2 regions of the Pseudactinotalea sp. HY158 genome follow, and region 1 is predicted to be linked to the other one. Evidence: predicted binding sites of a transcription regulator. Region 1 holds the regulator's gene; the other holds the start of a gene.
The links. Region 1 encodes LexA, which represses DNA repair genes until DNA is damaged. Its sites were predicted from a motif close to TCGAACANNTGTTCGA; they were not measured.
Positions count from the first base shown of each region.

Region 2: uvrA (excinuclease ABC subunit UvrA) is a predicted target of LexA. The motif match lies at 13,333-13,348, and genes of this name have one in related genera.

Region 1 is NZ_CP045920.1:2,316,292-2,331,599, reverse strand. It holds gene hflX (GTPase HflX) at 44-1,579, shown strand; gene GCE65_RS10280 (LacI family DNA-binding transcriptional regulator) at 1,607-2,599, opposite strand; gene GCE65_RS10275 (ATP-dependent DNA helicase) at 2,819-4,816, shown strand; gene lexA (transcriptional repressor LexA) at 4,872-5,576, opposite strand; gene GCE65_RS16280 (LysM peptidoglycan-binding domain-containing protein) at 6,094-6,690, shown strand; gene nrdR (transcriptional regulator NrdR) at 6,854-7,324, shown strand; gene mgrA (L-glyceraldehyde 3-phosphate reductase) at 7,357-8,397, opposite strand; gene GCE65_RS16275 (DUF5302 domain-containing protein) at 8,601-8,777, shown strand; gene serA (phosphoglycerate dehydrogenase) at 8,864-10,090, opposite strand; gene GCE65_RS17100 (hypothetical protein) at 10,158-10,931, opposite strand; gene GCE65_RS10245 (hypothetical protein) at 10,895-12,388, opposite strand; gene GCE65_RS10240 (proteasome assembly chaperone family protein) at 12,593-13,549, shown strand; gene GCE65_RS10235 (cold-shock protein) at 13,785-13,988, shown strand; gene GCE65_RS10230 (spermidine synthase) at 14,144-14,935, opposite strand; gene GCE65_RS10225 (SAV_6107 family HEPN domain-containing protein) at 15,213-15,308, shown strand, end outside.
Region 2 is NZ_CP045920.1:1,478,558-1,493,865, forward strand. It holds gene GCE65_RS06580 (N-acetylglucosamine kinase) at 1-952, opposite strand, end outside; gene GCE65_RS06585 (MurR/RpiR family transcriptional regulator) at 1,073-1,993, shown strand; gene GCE65_RS06590 (sugar isomerase domain-containing protein) at 1,990-2,745, shown strand; gene ngcE (N-acetylglucosamine/diacetylchitobiose ABC transporter substrate-binding protein) at 2,814-4,235, shown strand; gene GCE65_RS06600 (carbohydrate ABC transporter permease) at 4,274-5,269, shown strand; gene GCE65_RS06605 (carbohydrate ABC transporter permease) at 5,266-6,150, shown strand; gene GCE65_RS06610 (FAD-binding oxidoreductase) at 6,373-7,683, shown strand; gene GCE65_RS06615 (S-ribosylhomocysteine lyase) at 7,735-8,196, shown strand; gene mtnN (5'-methylthioadenosine/S-adenosylhomocysteine nucleosidase) at 8,189-8,950, shown strand; gene GCE65_RS06625 (TerC family protein) at 9,104-10,093, shown strand; gene GCE65_RS06630 (HNH endonuclease signature motif containing protein) at 10,264-12,759, shown strand; gene GCE65_RS06635 (YciI family protein) at 12,913-13,194, opposite strand; gene uvrA (excinuclease ABC subunit UvrA) at 13,369-15,308, shown strand, end outside.

The sequences.
Region 1 (15,308 bases):
TGCGAGAGTGGAGAACACCACTCCACCCCACTCGAAGGATGATATGCCCGCACCTGGTCACGACCGTGGCACCACCGCCCGTGCCGACCACTCCGGCAGCCCGGCACCGGTGAGCGACCACCAGCGCGCCGAGGATCTGGTCGCCCGGATCCTCGCCCGGTCCGGAACGGCCCTGCAGGAGCGGGCGGCCGAGCACACCGACTACGACGGCGACCAGTTCGACGTCGAGGAACGCGCGGCCCTCCGCCGGATCGGCGGGCTCTCGACCGAGCTCGAGGACGTCACCGAGGTCGAGAACAGGCAGCTGCGGCTCGAGCGGGTCGTCCTCGCCGGGATCTACACCTCCGGCCGGACCGAGGCCGCCGAGGTCTCGCTCCGGGAGCTCGCCGCGCTCGCCGAGACCGCGGGCTCGACCGTGCGGGGCGGGGTGCTGCAGCGGCGCCCGCATCCGGACCCGGCCACCTATCTCGGCTCGGGCAAGTCCCGGGAACTCGCCGACATCGTGCGCGAGACGGGGGCGGACACCGTGATCGTCGACTCCGAGCTGGCTCCCTCCCAGCGGCGCGCGCTCGAGGACGTGGTCCGGGTCAAGGTGATCGACCGGACCGCCCTCATCCTCGACATCTTCGCCCAGCACGCCAAGTCCCGAGAGGGCAAGGCCCAGGTCGAGCTCGCCCAGCTCGAGTACCTGCTGCCGCGGCTGCGCGGCTGGGGCGAATCGATGTCGCGGCAGGCGGGCGGCCGCGCGGCCGGCGGCGAGGGGATCGGCTCCCGCGGCCCCGGTGAGACGAAGATCGAGCTCGATCGCCGACGGATCCGCTCGCGGATGTCCAAGTTGCGCCACGAGATCGCCGCGATGGCCCCGGCCCGGGAGACCCAGCGTCAGCACCGGCGCGCGGGCGCCGTGCCCTCGGCGGCGATCGTCGGCTACACGAACGCGGGAAAGTCCTCCCTGCTCAACCGCCTCACCGGCGCCGGGGTGCTCGTGGAGAACGCGCTGTTCGCGACCCTCGATCCGACGGTGCGCCGCTCGCGCACTCCCGACGGGCGCGAGTACACGCTCGCCGACACCGTCGGCTTCGTGCGGAGCCTGCCCACCGAACTGGTCGAGGCGTTCCGATCGACGCTCGAGGAGGTCGGCCTCTCCGACGTCGTCGTGCACGTGGTCGACGCGGCGCACCCGGACCCGGAGGGCCAGATCGTCTCCGTCCGGGACGTGCTGCGCGACATCCCCGGGACCGCCGACCTGCCGGAGCTCGTGGTGCTCAACAAGGCCGACCTCGCCGAACCGGAGACCCTGGCCCGACTGCGCACCGCCGAGCCCGGGGCGATCATCGTCTCCGCGGCCACGGGCGCCGGGATCGAGGAGCTGCGCGAGCGGATCGCCGCGGACCTCCCGCGGCCGCGGATCGAGGTCGACCTCGTCGTGCCCTACGACCGGGGCGACCTCGTGCACCGGGCGTACACGACCGGGGAGGTGCTCAGCGAGCTGCACGACGCCGAGGGCACCCACCTCGTCGCCCGGGTCGACGAGGCGCTGGCGACCGATCTGCGGAAGGCGACCCAGGCGTCGTCCTGACGCCTGCGGGCCGCCCCGGCGACGCGGCTAGACGCTCGCCGGGGGGCGTTCGCCCGAACCCCGTTCGATGAGACGCACGGGCAGCGTGACGTTCTCCGGCGGCCGCGAGTCGCCCGCGATCCGATCGAAGAGCAGCTCGGCCGCACGGCGCCCCATCCCGCTCGCATCCTGCGCCACGACGGTCACGGGCGGGTCGAGAACGTCGGCCAGCTCGAAGTCGTCGAACCCGACGAGTGCGAGTCGCTGCAGGATCCGCCGGCCCGTGCGGAGCGCGGCATGGGTGAGCCGGTTGTTGCCCGTGATGAGCGCCGTGGGAGCCGGATCGAGGTCGAGCAACCGGGCCAGCACGGCGTCGACCTCCGCCACGTTCGGGGTGCCGAGGTGGATGAGGCGCTCGTCGACGCCGGCGCCTGCGGCCTCGAGGGCGGCGCGGTAGCCGGAGGCGCGCTCCCGCGCGGTGTACAGGGACGGGTTGTCGCCGAGGTAGGCGATCCGCCGGTGGCCGTGGGCGAGGAGGTGCTCGGTGGCCAGGCGGGTGCCGCCCGCGTTGTCGGCGAGCACCGTGTCGGCCTCGAGCCCGCGCACCGGCCGGTCGATGAACACGAGCGGGGCGCCCATGCGCAGCTCGGTCGCCAACCCCTCCGACTCGATGCCCTCGGTCGGGGTGAGGAGCTGTCCCTCGACCTGGCGGCCGTTGAAGGTGTTGACGAGCCCGACGGCGCGGGCGGGATCCCCCTCGGAGGAGGCCGCGACGAGGAAGACCTCGCGTGCCGCGGCGACCTCCTCCGCGGCACGGGTGACCACCGAGTAGAACGGGTCGGAGACGTCCTCCATGACGAACGAGATCGTGTTCGTGGAGCCCTGGCGCAGCTGGCGCGCGAACTCGTTGCGGCGATACCCGACGGCATCGATCGCGGCGGTCACGCGCGCTAGCATGTCGTCACTGACGTAGGGATCACCGTTGACTACCCGGGAGACCGTCTTGTGGCTCACGCCCGCGAATGCAGCGACATCGTGCATCGTGGGCCGCGACGTGCCCCGTCGACGTGAGTGGGAGGGCCCGGCAGTCGTCATGGCGGACGATCCTTTCTGGTGTGCTCCGACCGGAGCCAGGTGGCGAGATGGCCGGAATCAAGCGATTGACATCGTTAACAGGACATCCTAACGCTCTTGGGCCCCCGGCGGGGACGATCCGTGGACGCACGTTCGCGCCGACCGCGAACCTGGGAGGATGGGCGGGTGAGTGGCGCAGACGTGGACGAGGTGCTCGACTCCGTCGTCTCGGCGATGGCCGGATCCCGGCGGGAGGGCCAGCACGAGATGGCCCGGGCGGTCTCGGCCGCCGTCGCCGGGGGCGGCCGGCTGCTCGTACAGGCGGGCACCGGCACCGGGAAGTCCATCGCCTACCTGCTGCCGACGCTGCTGCACACGATCCGGACCGGGGAGCGGGCCGTCGTGTCCACGGCGACCCTGGCGCTCCAACGACAGATCGTCGGGGTCGACCTCCCGCGGCTCGAGCCGGTCGTCACCGCCGCGGCCGGCCGCGCACCCGAGGTGGCGCTCCTCAAGGGATGGCACAACTACCTGTGCAAGCACAAGCTCGCCGGCGGCTACCCCGATGAGGAGGAGGCGCTGTTCTCGAGCGAGGGCCTGCGGGCGGAGGACCATGCGCCGCCCGCCGGGGAGTCGGACCCGGGCGAGGGCGGCCGGGAGCGGAGCGGCCTCGCCGCCCAGGTGCTCCGGCTGCGCGACTGGGCCGCCACGAGCGAGACCGGGGATCGCGACGACCTGCCCGCGGGCGTGAGCGACCGGGCCTGGCGGCAGGTCTCGATCAGCGCGCTCGAGTGCCTCGGTCAGAAGTGCCCACTCCTCGACGAGTGCTTCCCCGAGGCGGCGCGCAGGCGATCGCGGGAGGCCGACGTCGTGATCACGAACCACGCCATGCTCGGGGTCGCGGCCTCGGGCTCCCCGCGCGCCCTGCCGGAGCACGATGTGCTCATCATCGACGAGGCGCACGAACTGCCGTCCCGGGTCACCTCCCAGGCGACGGTCGAGCTCTCCGGAGCGGCGGTCGAGCGGGTCGCCCGGCTCGCGCGCCGACACGCGGGCCTGGCGACGACCGCCCTCGACGAGGGGGCCGCGGCCCTGCGGGAGGCGCTGGCCCACGCGCAGCCGGGCCGATGGCCCCGCGGGCTGCCGATCGAGGTGAACGCGGCGGCCCGCGCGATCGACGCCGGCACCCGCGAGGTGCTCACCGCGTTGCGGGAGAGTCGCGGCGCGGGGAAGGGCGACCAGGGTGGCACGCTCATGGCCCGCTCCGCCCTCGTCGAACTCGCCGAGGTGACCGACCGACTCCTGTCGGACTCGATCGCCGAGAACCGTGATGTGGTCTGGTGCGAGGCGCCCCGACAGGCCGGCGAGGCTCCCCGGATCATGGTCGCCCCGCTCGAGGTCGCGGGGCGGATCGCGGGGGAGCTGCTCGGGGAGAAGGCGGTCGTGTGCACCTCCGCCACTCTCACCCTCGGCGGGCGGTTCGAGCCGGTGGCCGCCATGATCGGCCTCGCCGGCGACTACGAGGGAATCGAGGTCGCCTCGCCGTTCGACTACCGCGCCCAGGGCATCGTCTACGTGGCCAAGCACCTGCCGCCACCGGGGCGAGAGGGCCCGAGCGACCAGCTCCTCGACGAGGTGGCCGAGCTGATCACGGCGGCCGGCGGGCGCACGCTCGGCCTGTTCTCCTCGCGCCGGGCCGCCGAGGCCGTGGCCGAGGTCATGCGCGAACGGCTCGAGGTGCCGATCCTCGTCCAGGGCGAGGACTCCATCGGCTCGCTCGTGCGTCGATTCATCGAGGACGACGCCAGTTGCCTCTTCGGCACGCTCACCCTGTGGCAGGGGGTCGACGTGCCGGGGGACACGTGCCGACTCGTGCTCATGGACCGCATCCCGTTCCCGCGGCCGGACGACCCGGTCATGTCGGCGCGTTCCGACGCCGTCAAGGCCCGCGGCGGCAACGGCTTCATGCAGGTGGCGGCCGCGCACGCAGCCCTCCTGCTCGCCCAGGGGGCCGGTCGGCTCATCCGGGGGGTGGGTGACCGCGGCGTCGTGGCGGTCCTGGACCCGCGGCTCGCGACCGCCCGCTACGGCAGCTTCCTCGCGGCGTCCCTGCCTCCGCTGTGGCCCACGACCGACCCTGCGCTCGTGCGGGCCGCCCTCACCCGGCTGCGCGAGGGCTCCTGAGCCTCGTCCCCGCGCCCCAGCAGGAGCGGGGGGGCCGGCGCGAAGAAACGGGCGGCTAGAGTGCGCGCAGAACCGCGACGACGCGCCCGAGGATGACCGCGTGGGTGCCGTCGATGGGGGAGTAGTTCGGGTTCGCCGGGTGGAGCCAGCGGCCGTCGTCCGCGTGCCGCAGCGTCTTGACCGTGGCCTCGCCGTCGATCATGGCGGCGACGATCTCGCCGTTCTCGGCCACGGACTGTGACCGGACCACGACCCAGTCGTCCTCGCAGATGGCGGCCTCGATCATCGAGTCGCCCACCACCTTGAGAAGGAAGAGTTCGCCGTCGCCGACGAGCTGCTTCGGCAGGGGGAAGACGTCGTCGATGGCCTGCTCGGCCAGGATCGGCCCGCCCGCCGCGATTCGTCCCACGACCGGCACGAAGGAGGGCTCGACCGTCACGGCGCCCTCGTTCGTGGCGAAGGTCGGCGCGCCCTCGGTCGAGGGGGCGTCCGCCGCGTCCGTGCCGACGGAACCGTCGGGATCGATGAGCTCGATCGCCCGGGTCGCGATCGGGTCGCGTCGGAGGAGACCCTTCTCCTCGAGCACCTGGAGCTGATACTTGACGGACGACGGGCTGGCGAGTCCCACGGCCTCGCCGATCTCGCGCATCGTGGGCGGGTAGCCGCGTTCGCTCAGGGAGTCGCGGATGCACGCCATGATCCGCGCCTGCCGTTCGGTCAGATCGGCGGCGGGGCGCCCGGTCTCGGCGGTGGGGCTCATGGACTCTCCTTCGTTCCGTTCCGGCCGGGGGCCCGGGACCGGGGCGTGGCCACGCCGCGAACCTCCCGGCGCCGGAGATCCGAACGGGTCGATCGGATGTCGGTGGTCGGTGCTCAGCTTGGTCGTGATGTTGATCAGCCTACGGCCGCAGACACCGGTTCGCCAAACATATGTTCGAACCGCGTGTCGACATCGGCCGGGCTTCCTGTTATCTTCGTACAAGCGTACGACGAACGGACGTTCGAGAGGAACGACGATGAGTGTTCTAGCTTCAACGAAGCCCCACCGTGCCGGCCGCCCACTCCCCGCCGCAGTCCCGCAGCGGGGACCCCGCCCGACCGACCCCGCGCGCCGCTCCCGCCGGGCCCACATGGTGCTCCTGCCCGAATGGAGCGAATCGCCGGAGCGGGCCGAGGACCGTGCTCCCGGCCGCGGGAGCGGAGCGGGCGATGTCGCCGCCCGGCTCCCGATCCGGTCGCTCCCGCATCGTTCCACCACCGTCCCCGCGACCGCACCCGTGACCACCCCGCTCCCGACCCGGGCGCCCGTCGAGCCTCGACGTGAGGCCGCCCCGGCCGTTCGGACCGGGCTCCACCAGCACGTGGGAGAGGCGCTCTCGCTCGTGGTCTCCCGGCCCGTCGGCCGCATCGTCAACCGGCCGGTCGGCCGGATCGAGCCGACGCCGACGCTTACGCGGGCTCCGGCGCGGGTGCCCTCGTCTGCGCCGCGGTCGCTGTCACATGCGGCAGCCACGCACTCGGTAGCCACGCACTCGGTAGCCACGCACTCCGTCGCGGCGAGCCCCGCGCGCCGGCGGAGCTTCTCCCAGCTGACCGTCCGCGGCCAGCGGGTCCTGGTCGGCGCCGGGTTCGCCCTGGCGGTCGGACTCGGATCGCTCGTGGGTGGCCTCGTGCAGTCCGGCGGAGACGTGCCCGCGGCGACCGACGTCGTCACGGTCGAGTCCGGCGAGAGTCTCTGGCAGATCGCCGGCGCCGTGGCCGAGCCGGGCGCGGACCTGCGGCCGCTCATGGAGGAGATCCGCGCGCTCAACTCCCTCGACGGTTCCGCCCTCACCGGCGGCCAGAGCCTCCTCGTCCCCGTGGCGGCGGGCTGAGCATGCCACCGCGGCCACGTGCACCGGCGGGGCGGAGCCCGACGTGCACCGGGGGCGGAGCCCGACGTGCACCGGCGGGGCGGAACTCCACTTGCACCGGCGGGGTGGAACCCGTAGCGTTTCCCGGAGTTACAGATATGTGATTCGAAGGGATGGTGCACGGGTGCATTGCCCATTCTGTCGACACCCCGACTCGCGAGTCGTCGATTCGCGAACCGCCGAGGACGGCTCCTCGATTCGGCGCAGGCGTCAATGCCCCAACTGCGGTCGGCGTTTCACCACGCTCGAGACGACGAGCCTGTCGGTGATGAAGCGCTCCGGCGCGGTCGAGCCGTTCAGTCGTGACAAGGTCATCGCCGGCGTGCGGAAGGCCTGCCAGGGCCGCCCGGTGAGCGAGGATCAGTTCGCGCTGCTCGCCCAGCAGGTGGAGGAGGCGGTGCGCAGCACGGGGGCCGCGGAGATCGACGCGCACGAGGTCGGCCTGACGATCCTCGGCCCGCTCCGGGATCTCGACGAGGTGGCCTACCTGCGCTTCGCCAGCGTCTACCAGGGCTTCAGCTCCCTCACGGACTTCGAGGACGCGATCTCCACGCTGCGACGAGAACGAGACGAGCCCGCGCCCGAGACCCCCTGATCGGCTCTCGCCGCAGCGCGGCGGTGACGCCCTCAGGCGTCGCTCGAGCGGGCCCAGATGTTGATGTCGCCGTCGCGCGCGAAGCGGTCGATGCGCTCGAGTTCGTCCGCCGTGAAGTCCAGGTTCGCCAGCGCACCGAGCGTGTCGCTCAGCTGCTCCACGCTCGAGGCGCCCACGAGGGCGGTGGTCACGCGCGGGTCGCGGAGCACCCAGGCGATCGCCATCTGCGCCAGGCTCTGGCCGCGCGCCTGAGCCACCTCGTGGAGTGAACGGATCGCCGTCAGATTCTGCTCGCTGAGATGCTCGGAGCGGAGCGAACCGTGCCGCGCGGCCCGAGAGCCCTCCGGGACTCCGTGCAGGTACTTTCCGGTGAGCAGTCCCTGTGCCAGCGGGGAGAACACGACCGAGCCCATGCCCGCCGACCCGAGCACGTCGAGGACGCTCTCGCCCGAGGTGTCGGGCTCCTCGATCCAGCGATTGAGCATCGAGTAGGACGGCTGGTGCACGAGCAGGTCGAGGCCGATGTCGGCACAGACGGCCAGGGCCTCGCGAGTGCGGGTCGCCGAGTACGAGGAGATCCCCGCGTACAGCGCCCGGCCCGAGTCGACCGCGGTCTTGAGGGCCCCCATCGTCTCCCGCAGCGGCGTGTTCGGATCGAATCGGTGACTGTAGAAGATGTCGACGTACGGCAGGCCGAGTCGGTCGAGGGAGGCGTCGAGCGAGGCGAGCAGGTACTTGCGGGAGCCCCATTGGCCGTAGGGCCCGGGCCACATGTCGTACCCGGCCTTCGTCGTGACGACGAGCTGGTCGCGCAGGCCGGCGAGGTCCGAGTGGAGCACTCGGGCGAAGTTGCGCTCGGCCGACCCCGGCGGCGGTCCGTAGTTGTTCGCCAGGTCGATCTGCGTGATCCCCTGGTCGATCGCGTGCAGGATGATGTCGCGCTGGCGCTGCAGCGGCGTGTTGTCGCCGAAGTTCTGCCACAGGCCCAGCGAGATCGCTGGGAGGTCCAAGCCGCTGCGTCCGGCGCGACGCATGGGCATCCGGTCATATCGATCAGCTGCGGGGGTGTACATGCCCCGACCCTATCGGCACCGATCGGGGGTGGGCCCCGAGTGATCCGGGCCGATCCGGTCCGATCCGGTCCCGGCCGACCCGGGCGCGGCCGGGCCGACGCGGGCCACGCCGTCAATAAGCTGGGCAGCCGCGACCGTCCTTGGCAAGCTGGGGGGAGTGGGTCAGCCGGACCCCGGTACAGACAGGTCACTAGGAGGCTCAGATGGCTGAGAACCAGGACGAATACGCCGACGCGAAGGCGAAGATGCGCGCAGCGCTCGAACGGAAGAAGGAGACCGAGCATGCGCGGGCCGACGGCCGCTCCAACACCGGGTCGATCCACGGCTCGGAGGTGACCGGCGCCGAGGGGAGGCGGATGTTCCGCCGCAAGTCCGGCTGAGCGCCACCTGCCGCAGACCAGCGGGGACGCCTGGCCACCCCCCGGGTGGTCGGGCGTCCCCGCTGTGTGTGTCCGCTCCGGGCGACTCAGGCGCCGGCGGGGGTGAGCACGCGCACCCGGATGGTGCCGTCGATCTGCTCCATGCCCGCCACGGCCTCGGCCGCGAGCCGGGAGGAGACGTCGGTCACCGCGTAGCCGAGGTGGCCCACGGTCCCGAGCACCTGGGACTCGATGTTCGCGCCCGCGGTCGAGAGCACCTGGTTGATGCCGGCCAGCACGCCGGGAACGTTGCGGTGCAGGTGCGTCACGCGCACGTTCGACCCCCGCGGGGTCTCGAGCACGAGCGCCGGCACGTTGACGGAGAGGTTCGTGGTGCCCAGCGTGAAGTAGTCGCGCAGCTTCGCCGAGACGAACTTGCCGATATCGGCCTGCGCCTCCTCGGTCGAGCCGCCCACGTGCGGGGTGAGGATGACGTTGGGCAGGTCGCGCAGCTCCGAGTCGAACGCGTCGCCCTGCACCTTCGGCTCGGTCGGGAAGACGTCGACCGCCGCGCCCGCGAGTCGGCCGGAGAGGATCTCCTCGCGCAGGTACGCGTAGTCCACGAGGAACCCGCGGGAGAGGTTGAGGAAGATCGAGCCGTCCTTCATCCCGCGGAACTGCGGCGGGCCGAACATCCCGGCATTGCCCGGGCGGCCGTCGACGTGGAGCGTGACCACGTCCGCCTCGGCGAGCAGGTCCTCCAGCGAGGTCATCCGCCGGGCGTTGCCCAGGGCGAGCTTCTCGGCCGTGTCGTAGAAGATGACGCGCATGCCGAGCGCCTCGGCCACGACGGACAGCTGGGTGCCGATGTTGCCGTAGCCCACGATGCCCAGGGTGCGCCCGCGCACCTCGTGCGAGCCCGTGGCGGACTTGTCCCAGACGCCGGCGTGCAGCGCCTTGTCCTTCTCGGTCAGGCGGCGGGTCAGCGCGATGATCTCCGAGAGCGCCAGCTCGACCACGGAGCGGGTGTTCGAGAACGGGGCGTTGAACGCGGCGACGCCGGCCTCGGCCGCGGCCTGCAGGTCGATCTGGTTCGTGCCGATGCAGAACGCGCCGACCGCGAGCAGGTCGGGCGACTCGGCGATCACGCGCGACGTCAGGTGCGTCTTCGACCGGATACCGAGGAGCTGCACCCCGGACAGTGCCGAGATGAGCTCGTCCTCGTCGAGCGCCCCCTTGGCGGTGGTCACCTCCACCCCGGCCTTTTCGAGGGATTCCCGCGCGAACGGATGGATGCTTTCGAGAAGGAGTGCCTTGACCACGTCGTCTATCATGACCCATCCCGCCGATCGGACCAAACGGATATCACGCAGTGGACGGCGCCCGCTCGCGCCCCGCCGGTCAGGCGAGCCCGGCCGGCAGCTCCTCGCTGTGGACGACGTCGAGGTGCCGGGTCGGCCGCGTCATCGCCACATACAGGTCGCCCGGCCCGTGCCCCTCCCGCTGGATCCGGGCCGGCTCCACCAGCACGACGTGATCGAATTCGAGGCCCTTCGCCTGCCCGGGAGTGAGCACCACCACAGGGTCGCGCAGGTCGCCGTCGAGACTCACACCGAGCGTCCGGGCCACGTCCGCCACGAGTGTGGCGGGCGCGATGACCGCGATCGCGCCGGTGTCCGCGGGGATCGCCGCGACCACCGCGGCCGTGGTGGCGGGGGCGTCGAGGGCGTGATGACGACGCAGCGCCCCCTCGACGTCTCGGGCGGAGGTGAGCGTGGCGGGGGGATGGGCGGGGTCGGCCGCCGCGGCCACCGCGTGGGCCGCCGCCATGATCGAGGCCGGGGTGCGGTAGTTGACGCTCAGCGTCTCGAGCCGCCAGCCGTCGCGCAGGCGGGAGTCGAGCGCCTCGCCCCAGCTGCGGGCACCGGCGGCGGTGGAGGTCTGGGCCACGTCGCCGACCACGGTCATCGACCGGGACGGATTGCGCCGCAGCACGGCACGCCAGGCCATCGCCGACAGCTCCTGCGCCTCGTCGATGACGACGTGCCCGTAGGTCCATTGCCGGTCTGCGCGGGCCCGGTCGGCGAGGGAGCCCACGGCGGCGCCCCCGTCGAATCGGTCGGCGAGCATCTCGGCGCTCACCATGCCGCCGCCGGCGCCCGAGGCGCTGAGCATCTCCTGCGCATAGGCCACCGCCTCCGCCCGCCGGGCGGCCTCCCGGCGCGAGTGTTCACGGTCGAGGGAGTCGTCGGCCCCGAGGAGCTCGGCCAGCTCGTCGAGGAGCGGCACGTCCGCGGGGGTCCACTCGGCCACTCGCCGCCCGGGCCGGGCACGCGATCGGCCGGCCAGGCGAGCCGGGCCCGGGTGCGCGCGCCGAGTTCGGGGGCGGCCTCGAGCAGCCGGTGCGGCTTCGTGTACAGATCCCGCAGGAGGGAGGCGGGGGTGAGCGGCATCCAGGCGAGGTTGAGTGCGACCCGCACGTCCCGCGCGGAGCGCACCTCCTCGGTCAGCTCCGCCCAGTCGGCCTCGCCCACCTCCTCGCCGAGGGCCTGCGCGTACTGCTGCGCGAGCGCGGTGAGCATGTGCCGCACGAACGTCACCCGGGCCTCGTTGTGGGGCTTGCCGGTGCGGCGTGCCTTCGCCTGCGCGGTGCGCAGGTCGGCCGGGCGCAGGGTGAGGGTCTCCCGGGCCACGCGCAGCGGCCGCTCCGAGAGCACCCGCTGCCGGGCCCGCACGGCGCGCGGCAGGATCCGGGCCCACACGCCCCGGCCCTTGATCGTGGCGATCTCGTCCGGCTCCGTGCCCGTGGCGGTCACGTCCGGGAGCAGGCCGGCGATCGTCATCGAGACGACCCCCGTCTCCCCGAGGGCGGGCAGCACCTGTTCGATATAGCGCAGGAACACCGGCGTCGGCCCGATCACGAGCACCCCGGAGCGTTCGAGCCGCTCGCGGTGGGCGTAGAGCAGGTAGGCCGCCCGGTGCAGGGCGACCGCGGTCTTCCCGGTGCCCGGTCCGCCCTGAACCACGAGCACGCCGGCCGAGTCGGAGCGGATGATCGCGTCCTGCTCCGCCTGGATCGTCGCCACGATGTCGCCCATCCGGCCGGTGCGGTGCTGGGCCAGGGCCGCCAGGAGGGCTCCCTGGCCGGCCACCTGCGAGGGGTCGGTCACGGCGTCGAGGTCGAGCACGTCGTCCTCGATCGAGACCACGGAGCGCAGCCGCGTCTGGATGTGTCGGCGCAGGACCACACCGCCGGGGTGGGCGGCGGTCGCCTGATAGAACGGCTCGGCCGCCGGCGCGCGCCAGTCGGTGAGCAGTTGGGAGTGCTCGGCGTCCGAGAGGCCGATCCGGCCCACGTAGCGCTCCTCGCCGTCGGTCAGGTCGAGCCGGCCGAACACGAGCCGCTCCTCGACGGATTCGAGCTGTGCCAGCCGGTCCTCGTAGAGGGTGGCGAAGGCGTCGCGTTCGCTCCGGTTCTGCGGCGAGCCGCTCGGGCCCTCGCGGCGCACGTGGGCGAGCCGGCCGCGGGTGTGGGCGCGCAGTTCGTCGAGCCGGAGGTAGACCTCGTCGAGGTGGAGCTGTTCGTCGGTCAGGGGGGTGGGCGTGGGTCGGGGATCAGCGGCAGCCGACACGATCACGGGTCCTTTACGCGCAGGGGAGGCCGGAATTCCGCCGCCAGGGGCGGACCGTCTATTATCCATCCGGCGGGCCGGGATCGAGCCCGGAAGTCCGCCAGCAGGCACGTGCGCGGGTGTGACGTGGCCCGCACCGGGCGGCGACGGGCGGGGAATGTCCCAGGCCGTCCACGTGTTGTGACCAGCGAGGTGATACCCGATATGAGCAACCCGCGCAACCCCCGTGATCTGTTCGTCCGCTCCGAGGAGCCGGCCGAGGCCGTCGCCGTGCTCGTGCACGCGTTCCAGGGCGCCTTCGACGCGGGCCAGGCGGGTCAGCAGGCCGCCGACCACCTGACCGCGACCCTCGGCGGCGAGCGCGTCGCCACGTTCCGTGTGGACGAGCTGCTCGACTACCGCTCTCGCCGCCCGGCGATGATGTTCGAGAACGGCGCCTTCACCGACTACGACCGGCCCGAGCTCGTGGTCGACCTGCTCCGTGACGACGAGGGTGAGCCGCTGCTTCTCCTGCACGGGCCCGAGCCCGACCTGCAGTGGGACTCCTTCGTCGACGCCGTCGAGGCGATCGTCGACGACTTCGGGGTGCGGCTGACCATCGGCATGCACGGCATCCCGATGGGGGTCCCGCACACGCGCCCGCTCACCGTGACGGCCCACGCGACCCGGCGCGACCTCATCGCCGATCACCCGAACTTCATCGGCTCGGTCCAGGTGCCCGCCTCGGTCTCCGCGCTGCTCGAGTACGAGTTGGGGCGCCGCGGCCGCGACGCGCTCGGGATCTCCGTCAACGTGCCCCACTACCTCGCCCAGACCGAGTTCCCGCAGGCGGCGGCCGAGCTCCTGCGGCAGGTCTCGCGCGCCGGCGACCTGTCGCTGCCCCTCGGCGACCTCGAGGCCGAGGGCGTGCGGGTGCTCGAGGAGATCGACCGCCAGGTGGGCGAATCGGCGGAGGTGAGCGGCGTCGTCCATGCGCTCGAACGCAACTACGACGAGCACGCCCAGCGGGCCGTCGCCGAGGGGCGCCACCCCCTGCCCGCGCCGGTCGACGTGCCCAGCGCCGACGACATCGCGGCCCAGGTCGAGGCCTTCCTCGCCGGCCACGAGTCCGAGACCGACTCCGGCGACGAGTTCGGGCCACAGGGGCCGGCGGCGGAGTGAGGTGGGCCGTTCGGCCCGGCATCCGGGTGTCCACCTGGTGGGCGGTTCGGTGTGCCGCCCGTCGCGATAGTGGCGATCACGCGGCGTCCATGCAAGACTGTCCCGCAGTTGCACCAGTTTCTCTTACGTAGCACCCGGGATAATCACCCAAAGCACGACGTGGGCGAGGCAATGCGGCACCGCGAGACGGACACACGGTCCGTCTCGACAGAAAGTCCCGGAAGGACACAGCAACATGGCACAGGGAACCGTCAAGTGGTTCAACGCTGAAAAGGGCTACGGCTTCATCGCCCAGGATGGTGGCGGGGACGACGTCTTCGTGCACTACTCGGCGATCGAGAGCGACGGCTACCGCTCGCTCGAGGAGGCTCAGCGCGTGGAGTTCGACATCACCCAGGGCCCCAAGGGCCCGCAGGCGGAGAGCGTTCGCGCCGTCTGATCCAGGCGTGAGGCGGGCCCGTGACCGGTTGGTCACGGGCCCGTCGTCGTTTCTCATGGACGACGAGTCCCCGGCTCCGGCGGTCCCGGCGGCTGCGGTGACGTCGGCGACTCCGGCGAACGTTCGCGACTCGGGCGACTCGGGGCCGAGGCGGCTCAGGGGGCGGGCGGGTCCTCGAACGGGCGGTGACCGGCGAGGAAGTCGAGCGCCTGCGGGCCGGTGACCAGGCGGGCCGCCACGGGCATGGAGCGCAGGAGCCGCGCCGCGGTGTCGGGGAGCGGGCGGTGGGAGCCGACGAGCACGACGTTGCCGTAACGGCGCCCGCGCAGGATGGCCGGCTCGGCGACGATCCCGACGTGGGCGAACACCGCGGCCAGCGTGGCGGCCTCCCGGCGCGCGACCGGCAGGGGTGGGCGGTCGGCGACGTTGGCCAGGTAGATTCCGTCCTCGGTCAGCCGGGCGGCGACCGCACGTGTGAACTCCACCGTGCGCAGGTGCTGGGGAACGACCCGATCGGCGAAGGCGTCGCGCAGGACGACCTCATAGCGCGCGGGGCCCGGGGAGTCGACCGCCGCGCGCGCATCGCCCACACGGATCCGCAGCCGTGGCGCCCGGGGCAGCTCGAACCATTCCCGCATGTACTGCGCGAGCAGGCCGTCGATCTCAACGGCGAGCTGCCGCGAGTCGGGCCATTCGGCCTCGATCGCGCGGGCCATGGCGCAACCGGCGGCCCCCAGGTGCAGCGCGCGCAGCCGCGGGGCGCCGCCCGGGCCCGCCGGCGGGAAGGCCGCGCGGATCACCGCCTGCATGTGCTGCATGTACTCGAAGGTGAGGTCGGCCGGGTCGAGCAGGTTGAGGTGCGAGCTCTCGACCCCGCCGAGGAGCACGGTCACCTGCGTGCGTTCGATGTCGTAGGCCAGTTCTACGGTGGTGCACGAGGTGGCCACGGGCCCCTCCGGCCAGCCGTCCGCTCCCTGGGGCGTGCGGCGGGCGCGGGCAGCCGAACCGGAGCGACGGGAGCGGGATGAGGACGACGACCGACGGGGCACGTGGGCAGCCTAGCCGCCGGGCCGATCGGGCCGATCGGGTGGCTCGGGCCGATCGGGTGGCTCGGGCCGATCGGGTGGCTCGGGCTGATCGGGTAGGTCGGGCCGGTGGGGCCGATCGCTCCGGAACCCTTGACTCGTTCAAACGGATGTTCGATACTGGTGTCGGGAGGGCATCATGACCATCGCAGCGCATCGGCAACTCACCCGGGCCCACGGCGAACTCGACGACGCCGCGCGGGCGCGGGCCGACACCGAGATCTTCCTCCACGCC
Region 2 (15,308 bases), 840 kb from region 1:
GGTGCACGGCGTCGTCGACGTCCGTGCCGGCCGCCCGCAGCGCCACGACGGCCGCGCCCACGAGCCCGTCGCCGACCGTGCGCAGGTCGGCGGGGAAGCCCGCGGCGGTCATCGCCTCGACGACCGGGGCGGACATCGCCGGCTGCCGGGTGAGCACGCTGCCGCCGAGCACGACCGGCCCGGGGGAGTGGGGATCGAGCACGGCCGTCAGGGTCGTGCCGAGGCGCTGCTGGGCGCCGGCCACGATCTCGCGGGCCGCCTCGTCGTGCGGGAACTCGAAGGCGAGCGGGGTGAGGCGCGCCAGCTCGATGGGTGACCAGCCGAAGAGCACGTCGCTCAGGTTGAGCAGCGTGCGTACCCGCCCCTCGTGCCCGGCGCGCGGGTCGACCTCGATGTCGAGGAGTTCCGTCAGCGCCGCGGTGAGGGCGGTGGCGGGCCCGCGCCGGTCGAGGTCGGCCACGACGGCCCGCGCGACCGCCTGTCCGATCTGGAAGCCGGACCCCTCGTCGCCGAGGAGCCAGCCCATCCCGTCCGCGACCGCGACGATCTCCCCGGCACGCACGCGCACGGCCGCGGCGCCCGTGCCCGAGACGAGGCCGTAGCCGTCGAGCTCCACCGCCCCCGAGCAGTAGGCCGCGAGGATGTCGGAGCGGAGGTGCACGGGCATCGTGAATCCCGCATGGTGAAATTCTTTCGCAAGCCAACCGTCGCGGAGGAACTCCGAACCGCCGGCGGAGCAGATCGTGATGGAATCGAGACCTTCGTCGATGAGGGTGCGTTCGGACGTCGCGCGGGTGACCGTGTCGAGCACCGACTCGAAGGCGACTTTTCGGCCGGATGACACCGGATTCGCGCGTCCACCGACCGCCACCGAACGCACTGTTCCATCACCCGCGAGGAGGGCCGCGCGCACCGAGGTTCCGCCCGCATCGAGCGCAATCAGACTCTTCAAGAAAAATTTTCCTTCCGGGGGGCTGACAAGTGGGGAAGATAAGAATATATTTCAGACGTGACCACGGACACAGCGTCCAGGTCGAAGACGATCAGACAGTCGAGGATGACGGGAGTTCACGTGTCGAGCTCAGTATTCGCCAACGGTGACGCCGGGATGCGCGTGACCGAGCGTATCGAGAGCGCGATTCCGGCCCTGCCCACCGCGATGCGCAAGGTGGCCGAGCTCGTGCTCGCCGATCCGCGCGCGGCGCTCGAGTACTCGATCACCGAGCTCGCCGAGCACGCGGGCACGTCGCCGGCGACGATCACCCGGTTCTGCCGGGCGATCGGCTATCCCGGGTACGTGCAGTTCCGCGTCGGCATCGCCGCCGACAGCGGACGGCCGGACGAGGGCGCCCAGGTCGAGATCGGGCGGGCGTTCGGCCCGTCCGACTCGCCGCGGGAGGTCATGACCATGCTGCTCAACGGGCACGTGCGGTCACTCAAGGCGACGGCGGGACTGCTCGACCTGTCGGCCTGTGCCCGCGTCGCCGCCCAGATCGCCCAGGCCTCGCACGTCGACCTCTACGGTGTCGGGGGCTCCGGGGCGATGGCGGAGGAGATGCAGGACCGGCTCTACCGGATCGGCGTCAACACCCACGCCTGGCGGGACGTGCACGAGGGTCTCGCCTCGGCGACGCTCCAGGGGCCGGGCACGGTGGCCCTCGGCATCTCGCACAGCGGGGAGACCCGCGAGACGATCGACATGCTGCTGTGCGCGAGCCAGGCGGGAGCGCTGACGGTCGCCGTCTCGAACAACACCTCGACGCCGCTGTCCGACGTCGCCGACCTCACCCTCGTCGCGGCCGTGCCCTCGAAGTACCTGCACCCGGCGGACCTGTCCGCCAAGCACGCGCAGCTCTTCGTGCTCGATCTGCTCTACCTGCTCGTGGCCGGTGTCGACTACGAGGACAGTTTGACCAAGTTGACCGACTCGGCCATGGCCGTGGTCGCTCGACGCCACATGGCGCGTTCGCGCACGTCCCGGAGGGTTCAGTGACTCAGATTCAACAAGCGTTCCACGCCGAGGTGATCGGCCGGCTCGAGGAGCTCGGGCGCACGATCGCCGCGGGCGGCCTGGACGAGGCCATCGCCCTGACCACCGAGAGCCTCGCCTCGGGCGGGGTGCTGCAGGCGTTCGGCACGGGACACTCCGAGGCGTTCGCGATGGAGATCGCCGGCCGGGCCGGCGGGTTCATCCCCACGAACAAGATCGCGCTGCGCGACCTCGTCCTGCGCGGTGGACGCGACGAGGCCATCCTCAGCGGCGGGGAGCTGGAGCGTGACCCGCAGATCGTCGACGACCTCGTGGGCCTGTACGACTTCCACCCCGAGGACGTCTTCCTCATCGCCTCGAACTCCGGGGTCAACGGCTCGATCGTCGGGCTCGCGCTCGCGATCAAGGAGCGCGGCCACAAGCTCATCGCGGTGACCAGCCTGCAGCACACGAACGCGGTCACCCCCAAGCACCCGAGCGGGAAGCGGCTGAGCGAGATCGCCGACGTGGTGATCGACAACCTCGCCCCCTTCGGCGACGCGACCCTGAGTGTCGGCGACGGCATCGGGGTCGGGGCGGTCTCCTCCCTCACCGCTGCCTACATCGCCCAGATCCTGACCATCAGCGCCGCCGAGCGCATGGTCGCCGACGGCCACACGCCGCCCATGTACATCTCTGCCAATCGCCCTGGAGGTGACGAACACAATCATGCATTGGAGGAGCGCTACGGCGACCGGATTCGCCGGAGTGCCTGAGCCTCACAACACCGCGAGCCCGACCGGGCTCACCCTCATCACCAACCTGTGAAGGATCAGTTAGAACCATGAACGACAAGAGCCTTTCTCGCCGCAGCATCCTGCGCGGCGCCGCCGCGACCGCTGTCGCGCTGCCGTTTGGGGTCGCCCTTGCCTCCTGTGCCAGCAGTGGCGGCGGCTCGGAGGAACCGACCGACGACGCCACCACTGATGGTGGCGACACCGAGAACGACCCCACGAAGAACCCCTTCGGCGTCGAAGAGGGTAGCTCGATCGAGGCCGTGATCTTCGACGGTGGCTACGGCACCGACTACGTGTCCTTCGCCGGCGGCATCGTCGACAAGAACCTCGGCACCACCACCGAGGTGAAGGCGACCCAGAAGGTCGCCCAGGAGCTCCAGCCCCGCTTCGTCTCCGGCGACGTGCCCGACCTCATCGACAACTCGGGTGCCGACTCGATCGGCTGGAACGACATCCGCGATCGTCTCGAGACCCTCGACGACGTGCTCGAGGCCAACAACCTCGAGGGCAAGCCGATCAAGGACTCGCTCTTCTCGGGTGCGAAGGACCCGGGCACGTTCGACGGCAAGTTCGTCGCGCTCAACTACGTGCTCACCGTCTACGGCGTCTGGTACTCCGGCTCGCTGTTCGAGGAGAACGGCTGGGACGCGCCCGCCACGTGGGACGACGCACTCGCCCTCGGAGCCAAGGCGAAGGAGCAGGGCAAGTACCTGTTCACGTGGGGCAAGGAGGCCGCGACCTACTACCTGACCCTCGCGGTCGACGGCGCAGTCCGGGAGGGCGGGGACAAGGTCCGCCTCGCGCTCGAGAACCTCGAGCCGGACAGCTGGTCTCAGCCCGAGATCCAGACCGTGTTCACCAAGATGAAGGAGTGCGTGGACAAGGGCTACTTCATGCCTGGTGGTGCCGGCACGCAGTTCACCGCCGCGCAGGCGCAGTGGTCGAAGGACCAGGACGCGATCCTCTACCCCTCGGGCTCGTGGATCGAGAACGAGATGAAGGACGCCACTGCCCCGGACTTCCAGATGCGGGCCGTCCCGGACCTGAGCTTGACTGCGAACCCCGGTGGGCTGGGCCTGCGTGCGGAGGCCGGCGAGCCGTTCTGCGTGCCCTCGCAGGCTGACAACATCGCCGGAGGCAAGGAGGTCCTCCGGACCATGCTGTCGAAGGAGGCGGCTGTCAACTTCGCCAAGGAGAAGAAGGCCCCGACGATCGTGCTCGACACCGTGCCGGAAGACGGCTTCGGTTCGACGGCGCTGCAGTCCCAGGGCAAGATGCTCGCCGATGCGAACAACAGCTTCTTCACCATCAAGTTCATCAACCTGTACGGAATGAACACCGACCAGCTCGTCTACATGAACTCGTTCCTCAGCGGGGACAAGTCGGTGGAGGAGCTCACCTCCGACCTGCAGGGCCTGACCGACAAGACCCGTGAGGACGACTCGATCGAGAAGGTCAAGATCTCCTGACGTGTTCCGAATCTTCCTGACCGATCGATCGGAGTGTTGTGACTGACAACATCCGCACCTCCGCTGCCGAGGCACCAGTCGTGCCTCGGCGGCGGAGCCGCCGCGACTTCAGTTTTGACAGTATCTCGTTCTTCCTCGTGTTCCTGGGCGTGCCGCTCGCGGTGTTCCTCTTCCTGGTGATCTGGCCGTTCATCCAGGCGGCGTACTACTCGCTGACCGACTGGAACGGCCTCACGGCCTCCATGAACTTCATCGGGTTGGACAACTTCGAGCGCCTGCTGAACGACGACCTGTTCATGAAGGCCCTGGGGAACAGCGTGCTGCTCCTGGCGGTCGTGCCGACCCTCATCCTCATCATCGCCCTGACGTTCGCCACGCTCATCACCGTCGGCGGCGCCTCGAAGGGGCAGATCCGCGGGCTCAAGGGGTCGAGCTTCTACCGGGTCGTCTCCTTCTTCCCCTACACCATTCCGGGCGTCGCCATCGGGCTGCTGTGGCAACTCGTGCTGCTGCCGAACGGCGGGTTGGTCAACAGTCTGCTGGTCGAGCTCGGCTTCGACGGCTTCGCCGGGTTCGCCTGGCTCGGGGACAAGACCACGGCGATGCCCGTGTCGATCTTCGTCATCATGTGGGGCCTCATCGGCTTCTACATGCTGTTGTTCATCGCCGCGATCAAGGACGTGCCGGCGGAGACGTACGAGGCCGCCCGGCTCGACGGCGCGGGCCGGTTCCGCACCGCGATCTCGATCACGATCCCGCTCATCCGCGAGAACGTGCAGACGGCCTGGATCTACCTCGGGATCTTCGCCCTCGACGCCTTCGCCTACATGAGCGTGCTCAACTCCACGGGCGGGCCCGAATACAGCACCCTCGTGATCACCCAGTACCTCTACCGGGTGGCGTTCAACGACTTCAAGTTCGGGTACGCGAGTGCCATCGGCGTGTTCCTGGCCGTCATCACGCTGCTGTTCGCGGCGTTGGTGTTCTCGGTCAACTACCTCACCGGAGGCGGCAACAGGAAGGCGAAGCGATGACCAGCCAGACCGATTCCGCACACGCCCGCACGCACGACGGAGCGATCACGGGCAAGGGCGACCGCGCCGTCGCCACCATCTCGCACGGCGTGCTCATCATCTGGTCGATCATCGTGGTCGCCCCGATGCTCTGGGTGCTCCTGCAGTCCTTCAAGGGCAAGACCGAGGTGCTGTCCTCGCCGTTCGGCCTGCCGGAGAAGTGGCACTTCTCCAACTACTACACGGTGTGGGTCTCCGAGGGGATGGGGCGCTCGTTCCTCAACACGATCTTCGTGGTCGGCACCGCGCTCATCGCGGTGATGCTGCTCGGGGCGATGTGTGCCTACGTGCTCGCACGCTTCCGGTTCTTCGGAAGCCGGCTCATCTACTACGCGATGCTCGCCGGGCTCACCTTCCCGATCTTCCTCGCCGTGGTGCCGCTGTTCTTCGTGCTGCAGAACATGTACCTGCTCAACACCCTCCCGGGCCTCGCGCTCACCTACGTGGCGTTCGCCCTGCCGTTCACGGTGTTCTTCCTCTACGCGTTCTTCCAGGGGCTGCCCACCGAGATCAGCGAGGCGGCCCAGATCGACGGTGCCGGGAAGTGGCGCACGTTCTTCCAGGTCATGGCGCCCATGGCGAAGCCCGGCATCGCCGCGGTGACGATCATGAACTTCCTCGGCCTGTGGAACCAGTACCTGCTGCCCGTCGCGCTCAACACGAAGCAGGAGAACTACGTGCTCACCCAGTCGATCGCCCGCTACGCAGTGAGCGCCGGCTACGCGGTGGACTTCGGCTCGATGTTCGCGGCCTTCGTCATCGTGGTCGTTCCCGTGCTCGTGTTCTACATCTTCTTCCAGCGTCAGCTGCAGGGATCGGTCTCCCAGGGGTCGAGCAAGTAGGCGGCTGACATCACCGTCGAGCCTCGTCGGCGGCGGCGAGTTCGATCGATACGGCCCGTCCCGGCATCCGCCGGGGCGGGCCGTCGTCGTCGGCGAGGTATCTGAGGCGTCGCGGGCGAAGCGGGGCTGTACGCGGGCCCCGCCGCGGAATTACGCTGAGGGGCGGTGGAAGGACGGCGGATGACTGCACTATCCGGCTTACGCTCACACGTTCGAGGCGACGTGCTCACGGGGGAGGACCCCCGGTACGCATCCGCGCACTCCGGGTTCAACCCGGCCGCCGAGCACCGACCGGAGGTCGTGGTCCGGGTGGCCGACGCCGCCGACATCCGTGCCGCGATCGACTTCGGGGCCGAGCACGGCCTCCGGGTGCGCGCGCAGGCCACCGGCCACGGCAAGGGGGAGCCGATGGACGGCGGCCTGCTCGTGCTCACCGACCGGCTCCGCGGCGTCGAGGTGGATCCCGCGCACCGCACCGCCCGGGTCGGCGCCGGGGCCCGTTGGCAGGACCTGCTCCCCGTCGCGGCCGCCCACGGCCTCATGGGCCTGTGCGGCTCGACGCCGGCCGTCGGAGTGGTCGGCTACACCCTCGGCGGCGGCACGGGCCCGATGGGGCGGACCTTCGGCTTCAACTCCGACGGCGTGCGCCGGCTGCGGATGATCGACGCCGGCGGCCGCGAGCTGGAGATCGACGCGGAGCGCGAACCCGACCTCTTCTGGGCGATGCGCGGTGGCAAACCGGACGTCGGCATCGTGACCGAACTCGAGTTCGACCTCGTGACCGCTCCGACCTACTACGGCGGCGGCGTGTACTTCCCGGGCGAGCAGGCGGAACGGATCCTCCACGCCTTCGGCGACTGGGCGCCGTCCCTGCCCGACTCGGTCACCGCCTCGGCCGCGCTCCTGCGCCTGCCCGACGTGCCGGTCGTGCCGGAGCCGCTGCGGGGCCGCCTGAGCGTGCACCTGCGGTTCGTCCACGTCGGCGACCCGGCCCGGGGCGCCGAACTCCTCGCGCCGATGCTCGCCGCGGGGACCCCGATCGTCGATCTCGTGGCCGAATACCCCTCGGTGGACATCGCCTCGGTGCACCGGGATCCGACCGAGCCGATGCCGGCCCGCGACGAGGGCATGACCCTGCGCGACCTGCCCCCGGGCGCGATCGACGCACTCCTCGAGGCGGCCGGCCCGGGCGCCGACCTCCCGCTCGTCGTGGTCGAGCTGCGACACCTCGGCGGCGCGCTCGCCCGCGAGCAGGGTGCGGCGTCCGCCGTCGGTGGGCGGGAGGCGGCGTACAACGTCACGGTCGTCGGCGCGTATCCACCGCCCCTGCGCCCCGCCGTGGACGCGGGCAGCGCCGCGGTCCTCGCCGCGCTCGCGCCCTGGGCCACGGGCGGCTCGCTCATCAACTTCCAGGGCTACGCCACGCAGCGCGCCCGGGCGGCGTGGGACGCGCCGACCCGCGCCCGCCTCGACGCGATCAAGGAGCGGTGGGACCCGGAGCGGGTGTTCCGGTTCGCCTATTCCTTCGACTGAGGGCCGGGCCCGGGCCGGCGACGCAATACAGTGGCGCCCAGGAGGTACACCATGACTCAACCGGAATCGTTCGGACTCGACCACACCGCGGTCGCCGCGCCGTACATCCGTGTGGCCGATCGGCTCACGCTCACGGGCGGCAGCGCCGTCACGAAGTTCGACCTGCGCTTCTGCCAGCCGAACGTCGACCACCTCGAGATGCCCGCCGTGCACTCGATCGAGCACATGCTCGCCGGATTCCTGCGCGACCACACCCGCGGCGTCATCGACATCTCGCCGATGGGCTGCCAGACCGGCTTCTATCTGCTCATGGACGGCGCCCGCACGGTCGACGAGATCGCTCCCGTTCTCGAGAGCGCGTGTCGCGACATCCTGGCCGCCACGGCGGTGCCGGCCGCGAACGAGGCGCAGTGCGGCTGGGCCGCGAGCCACAGTCTCGAGGCGGCCCAGGCGGCGGTCTCGCGCTTCCTCGCCGCCCGTGACGAGTGGGGAACGGTCTTCGCCGGTGAGTGAGTTCCTGCTGCTCGCGGCGATGACCGAGGAGGCCACCGCCGTACGCCACCGGAGCGACGCCGTCGGCCCCGAGCAGGCCGGGCCCACCGCGCGCGCGACCCACACCCCGATCACCGTCGCCGGCCGCAACGGCACGCTCCTGACCACGGGGATCGGCGCCGTCAACGCGGCCACCGCGCTCACCGCGTGGCTGCGGGATGTCGGCCGTAGCGCTCGGGGGAGTGGGCCGTGGCCGGGAACCGTCGTCAGCCTCGGCTCGGCGGGCGGCCTCGCGGAGACGGTGTCGGTCGGCGACGTCGTGCTCGGGCGGTCCTACCGTTACGCCGACGTCGACGCCCGGGAGTTCGGGTACGAGTTCGGGCAGGTCCCCGGCATGCCGCCCGAGTACCCGTCCGGTGTCGCGCCGGCCCCGGGCGAGACCGCCGCGCACGCGCACAGCGGCCTCATCGTCACGAGCTCGTCCTTCGTGGGCGCCGAGCTCGCCGCCCGGATCCGCACCCGGATCCCGCAGGCGCTGGCCGTGGACATGGAATCCGCCGCGCTCGCCCAGGCCTGTCACGTGCTCGGCGTCGAGCGTTTCGTCTCGGTCCGTGGCATCTCCGACCTGTGCAGCCCGCGCGCGGGCGAGGACTTCCACGACGGCCTCGGGCTCGCGAGCAGCCGGTCCGCCGCCGCCGTCCTCGACCTGCTCGACCATCTCGACCCGCCGGCCGGTGTCGTGAGGGCCGGGGCGGGGGAGCGCCCGCGGGCGTGATTCCACAGATGGGGTATCCTGCTCGCAGTTGGAGGGGAGTACCCCGCAAGCGGTGATGTCGTCAACACGATCGGTCTCGGACCGGTTCGGCACCATCGGCCCCGAAGGGTGGGGGAGACCTCCGGTGAATCCCGCTATCCACCGGAGGCTTGAATGTTCGACGTGCCACTCTGGGCCTGGGCCGCCACGGTCGGCCTCATCCTCGTCATGCTCACTGTCGACTTCGTCGGGCACGTGCGCACGCCGCACGCGCCGTCGATGAAGGAGGCCGCGACGTGGTCGGTCGTCTACATCGCGATCGCGCTCGTGTTCGGGGTGATCGTGTGGATCACGGGCGGCCACGACTACGGGCAGCAGTTCTTCGCCGGGTACATCACCGAGAAGTCGCTGAGTGTCGACAACCTGTTCGTGTTCGTGCTCATCATGGCGAGCTTCAAGGTGCCACGGGAGAATCAGCAGAAGGTGCTGCTGCTCGGCATCGCTATCGCCCTCGCGCTGCGCACCGTGTTCATCTTCATCGGTGCCGCGGCCATCGAGCAGTGGTCGTTCGTCTTCTACATCTTCGGGGCGTTCCTGCTGTGGACGGCGTACTCGCAGGTGCGCACCTCGAGCACCGAGGGTGAATACCACGAGAACGCGATTCTGCGCTGGACCCGGCGGATCTTCCCGACCACGCCGAACTACGTGCAGGACCGGATGTTCCACCGCATCGAGGGCAAGCTGTACATCACCCCCATGCTCATCGTGATGATCGCGATCGGCTCGGCGGACGTGCTCTTCGCGGTCGATTCGATTCCCGCGATCTTCGGCCTGACCGACCACGTATTCCTCATCTTCGCCGCGAACGCGTTCTCGCTCCTCGGCCTGCGCCAGTTGTTCTTCCTCATCGACGGCCTGCTCGACAAGCTCGTCTACCTCAATTACGGGCTCGCCGCGATCCTCGCCCTCATCGGCGCCAAGCTCGTGATCCACGCGCTGCACACGAACGAGCTGCCGTTCATCAACGGCGGCGAGCCGGTGCTCGGCGTCCCGGAGATTCCGACGACGCTCTCGCTCGTGCTCATTCTCGGGATCCTCGCGGTCACCACGGTGCTCTCGCTCACGGTCGGCAAGTCCAAGACGATCGAGCACCCGACGGTCTGACCCCTCGCCTTCCCCGCCGGCGTGCCCGACCTACTGCCGGCCGCCTCCCCGAGGTCTCACGGTGGCCTCGAGGTTCCGTGGGTTCCCCGGGTTCCCGCGGGATCCGGGCCGTCGTCCCCGTCGTCCCGCTGTCCGGGGTGAATGTCGGTGCTCGGTTCTAGGGTTGTTTCATGAGCACGAAGGCGGCCCGGCAGATGCGAGCGAGGCGAGCGGAGATCGCCTCGATCGCGTCCGAGGACGCGGTACTGGACCGGGTCCGCCAGGTGCGCAAGGTCCAGGCGGGTGCGGAGGCCGATCTGTTCTTCCTGGCGATCGAGATCGCCCAGCGCAGCCCGGTCACCGAAGAGTGCGGGGCGTGGTCGTGCCACACCGATCTGGCCCTGGGGGTCTCGTATTGTGATTCGGTGGCGAACTGGTTCGCGGCCGTGACCGGCTTCTCCACCGACGCCGCCCAGGCGATGCTCCTCGAAGCCCTCGAGGTCGCCGAACGCCTGCCGCTGTTGTATGGGCGGGTGCTCGATGGGCGTACCCGGGCGCACACGGCCCGGCTCGTGGCCGAACAGACCCTCGGTTTGACTGTGGAGGCGGCCCGGTTCGTCGATGTCCAGGTCGCTGCCGCCGGGGCGATCCGGGGCCGATACGCGATCAAGGGTCTGGTGCGGGAGGCGATGATCACCCACATGCCCGACCAGTACGCCGACCTGCAGCGGGCGCAGGCCGATCCGCGCCGGGCCGATGTCCATATCGGCACCGACGGCACCGGCCGCATCGACGCGATCGTGTCCACGTTCGCGGCCCTCGATCTGGAGCAGAGCCTGGTCTTCGGGGCCGCGCAACTCAAGGCCGCCGGATCCGGTGAGGTCCTCGATGCCCGACGCTCCCTCACCTTCGAGGGCATCATCGCCGCCACCCACCACCCCAAACCGGCCCGACAGGACGCCCTCGACCTCACCGCAGGGCAGCCAGACCAGCAGGTTCAGCAGGCCCGGGGGACCCGGCAGGCTCAGGGACCGGCGGCGGGGGCGCCGGACTGCACGGGCGGCACCAACGTCATGGCCGCGGGCACGGGCGCGAGTCCAGCCGTGGGAGGCGCGCCCGGAGCGGCGGCGGCCGGAGCTGCGGCGGACCCGACCGGCGAGGCGCCTGCCACCGCTGCGGGCGGTGGTGTGTCCTGCGGGCCTGCGTGGTCGGGTCGGGGTGTGCCGCGGGCGAAGGTCGTCATGTACCTGCACATGAACGCCTCCGCATTCTGGCCCGACGGCAGGCCACCCGACCGACCCGATCCTCATTCTGGAAGCCGACCACCCGATCGTCATCCCGACGGCCCATCCCCTGATCATCCCGATCGTCATCACGGTGGCCTATCCGCCGGTGGATCGTGCTCTGATCCGCCGCGCACGGCCGATCCCGAACACGTAGCCGGCGCGGCCTGTCCCGATCGCCGGCCCGGCGGCCTATCCCCTGATCATCCCGATCACCATCACGGCGGCCTGCCCGCCGGCGGCGCGTCTGTCGATGGCTCCTGCGCGGGCGCGGCAGGAACGGCCTGTCCCGAGCACGCCACCGGTCCGGCCTATGTCGCGGGGCGGTTGGCCCGTGAACCCGTGCGCATTGAGGGGCCGGGGATCCCGCCCGGGCTCGTGATCACCGCCGCCGAGGTCGCGGCCATGTTCACCGCGCCCCACGACGCGGCCATGCCCGACAGCGCGCCCGTTGACGGACCACGGGGCTCTGATAGGCCGCGCGGGTCCGGTGGGCCGTGGGGGTCCGGTGGGCCGCGCGGGTCTGGTGGGTCGTGGGGGCCGCAGATATTCGTGCGTCCGGTCATCGACCTCGAAACCGAACACGAAGTGACCGGCTATGCCGCCGGAGACGTGATCAAGGACCACCTCCACCTACGCGATCGAACCTGCGCCTTCCCCAAGTGCGCCCGCCCGGCGCGGGCCTGCGATGCCGACCACATCGACCCCTGGAAGACCGATGCCCAGGGCGACCCGGCCGGCGGGCCCACCTGCACCTGCAACCTCGCGAGCCTGTGCCGCCGGCACCATCGCTGGAAGACCCACAACCATCCCGGGCAGCCGCAGGGACGCGGCTCCTGGTCCTACGTCACGCTCGGACCCGGAACCTACTACTGGAGCGGCCCCATGGGCCTACGGTTCCTACGCACCCCGACCGGCACGACCGAGGTCACCGACCAGGCCTGGCACCGCCGTGACCTCCGTGCGCTCCAGGGCCTCCAGGGGCCCGGCGCACCCCAGAGCCACGAGGCGCTCCCGGACCTCCAGGCGCTCGGCGCCGTTTCCGGCCGCGAGCCGGACTTGGATCGCCCGGATCGCCCGGCTCGCCCGGATCGCCCGGCTCATCGGACTCTTCCGGGCAACGAGACTCTCCCGGGACTCGAGGAGGCCCCGGGACTCGAGGCCGACACGGCGCTCGGCGCACGCGAGAACCCCGCCGCTCGCACGGATCTCGAAGCTCACCGGGGTCACCCGAACACTGCGGCAGGACCGGACTCGCGGGCTCGCCGTGACGACCTCGACGAGGCCTTCATGGACGCCCTCGACTACGAATACGGCAATGCCGACAGTGACGTCGACCCCAGCGAGGCCGACCTCGAGGCCATCCTCGCCGATCGGCCCCCGTCGCCGCCCTCCGGACTGTGACCCTGCGCCGAGCCAGCCTGGCGTGAACCGTCTTCGCGGTGGGGCCGCAGCCACGAGAGAGAGTGGCTCGTTCGGTCGTCGAAGGCGGCGCTGAAGGGCGCCTCACGGTGTCTCGGGCCTGACGCTGCTTCGACGGCGCCGCGGCCGGAGTGGCTACTCGGCGAAGACCCCGATGACCGGGTTCCACTCCCGCACCGTGCGCTCGGCGATCACGCCGGCCGCACGGAACGGATCTGCCTCGAGGAGGTCGAGCACCGCCTGGCGGGAGTCGGCGCGCAGAAGGATGAGCGCTCCCGCCTCTCCGTCGAGCCACGGCCCCGAGGCCACGAGCTCACCGGTGGCCGCGAGGGCGGCGAGGAACGCGCGGTGGTCGGGGCGCACCCGGTCGGCCGTCTCGGCGGTGACCGGGTCATAGGTGTACGTGACTACGAACATGAGCTGCGTCGTCCATTCGAAAGCGTTGCGTGGAGGGCGGGGCGGACCGCCCCACCGATGACGATCCGGATGCTACTCCCGTCCTCGCGACCCGGGGCGCGGCCGGTGCGGTGACCGCCGCAAGCAGGCACACGAGGTTCGAACGGCTGTACGAGCCGCGTTCGGGCGTCTACCATGGACGCCGTGAGTGACTCCCTCGTGGTTCGCGGCGCGCGTGAACACAACCTCCAGAACGTCAGCATCGAGCTTCCCCGGGACCGGCTCATCGTCTTCACGGGCCTGTCCGGTTCGGGTAAGTCGTCGCTGGCGTTCGACACGATCTTCGCGGAGGGGCAACGCCGCTACGTCGAATCTCTCAGCGCGTACGCGCGCCAGTTCCTCGGGCAGATGGACAAGCCGGACGTCGACTTCATCGAGGGGCTCTCGCCCGCGGTGTCGATCGACCAGAAGTCGACGAACCGGAACCCCCGCTCGACGGTGGGCACGATCACCGAGGTGTACGACTACCTGCGGCTGCTCTACTCCCGCGCCGGCACGCAGCACTGCCCGGTGTGCGGGGAACGGGTCACCGCGCAGACGCCGCAGCAGATCGTGGACCAGCTGCGCGAATTGCCCGAGGGCACGAGGTTCCAGGTGCTCGCGCCGATGGTGCGGGGCCGCAAGGGCGAGTATGCCGACCTGTTCCGTGACCTGCAGACCCGCGGCTACTCCCGCGCGCAGGTCGACGGTGAGACGATCTCCCTCGCCGAGCCGCCGGTACTCGAGAAGAACATCAAGCACACGATCAGCGTGGTGGTCGACCGGCTCGTCGTGCGGGAGAACATCCGGCGCCGGCTCACGGACTCGGTGGAGACCGCGCTCGACATCGCCGAGGGCCTCGTGATCATCGACCTGGTCGACCTCGACCCCGGCGACGAGGGCCGGCAACGGCGCTTCTCCGAGAAGCGGGCGTGCCCGAACGAGCACCCGCTCGCGCTGGACGAGATCGAGCCGCGCACGTTCTCCTTCAACGCCCCCTACGGCGCCTGCCCGGAGTGCACGGGCATCGGCACCAGGCTCGAGGTCGACCCGGAGCTCGTGGTTCCGGACGAGGACCTGAGCCTCGCGGAGGGCGCGGTCGCGCCGTGGGCGTCCACGAACAGTCAATACTTCGAGCGGGTGCTCACGGCCCTCGCCGACGACCTGGGCTTCTCCATGACCACCCCGTGGCGCGCCCTGCCGCAGCGCGCGAAGGACTCCGTGCTCTACGGCAAGGATCACAAGGTGCACGTGCGCTACAAGAACCGGTGGGGGCGCGAGCGTCAGTACTCCACCGGGTTCGAGGGCGCGATCGACTTCCTCCAGCGCCGGCACGGCGAGACCGAATCCGAGTGGTCGCGGGAGAAGTACGAGGGGTATATGCGCGAGGTGCCGTGCCCCGTGTGCCGGGGCACGCGGCTCAAGCCGGAGGTGCTTGCCGTGACCGTCGGCGGCAAGTCGATCGCCGAGCTCACGCACCTGCCGATCCGCTCGGCCAAGGTCTTCCTCGACGAGCTGACCCTGGGGGAGCGGGAGGCGGCGATCGCGGCCCAGGTGCTCAAGGAGATCCACGCCCGCCTCGGGTTCCTCCTCGACGTCGGCCTCGACTACCTCACCCTCGCCCGGGCGGCCGCCACGCTCTCCGGCGGCGAGGCGCAGCGGATCCGGCTCGCCACCCAGATCGGGTCCGGGCTCGTGGGCGTGCTCTACGTGCTCGACGAGCCCTCGATCGGGCTGCACCAGCGCGACAACCGCCGCCTCATCGACACGCTGACGCGGCTGCGGGACCTCGGCAACACGCTCATCGTGGTCGAGCACGACGAGGACACGATCCGCACCGCCGACCACATCGTCGACATCGGGCCCGGTGCCGGTGAGCTCGGCGGACACATCGTGCACTCGGGCGACGTCGCCGGCCTGCTCGCGAACACCGAGTCGCTCACGGGCGCCTACCTTGCCGGCCGCCGGCGGATCGAGCTGCCCGACGCGCGTCGCCGGCCCGATCCCGACCGGTGGATCACGGTCGAGGGGGCGCGGGAGAACAACCTCGGCGGCATCACGGTGAAGTTCCCGATCGGCTGCTTCATCGGGGTGAC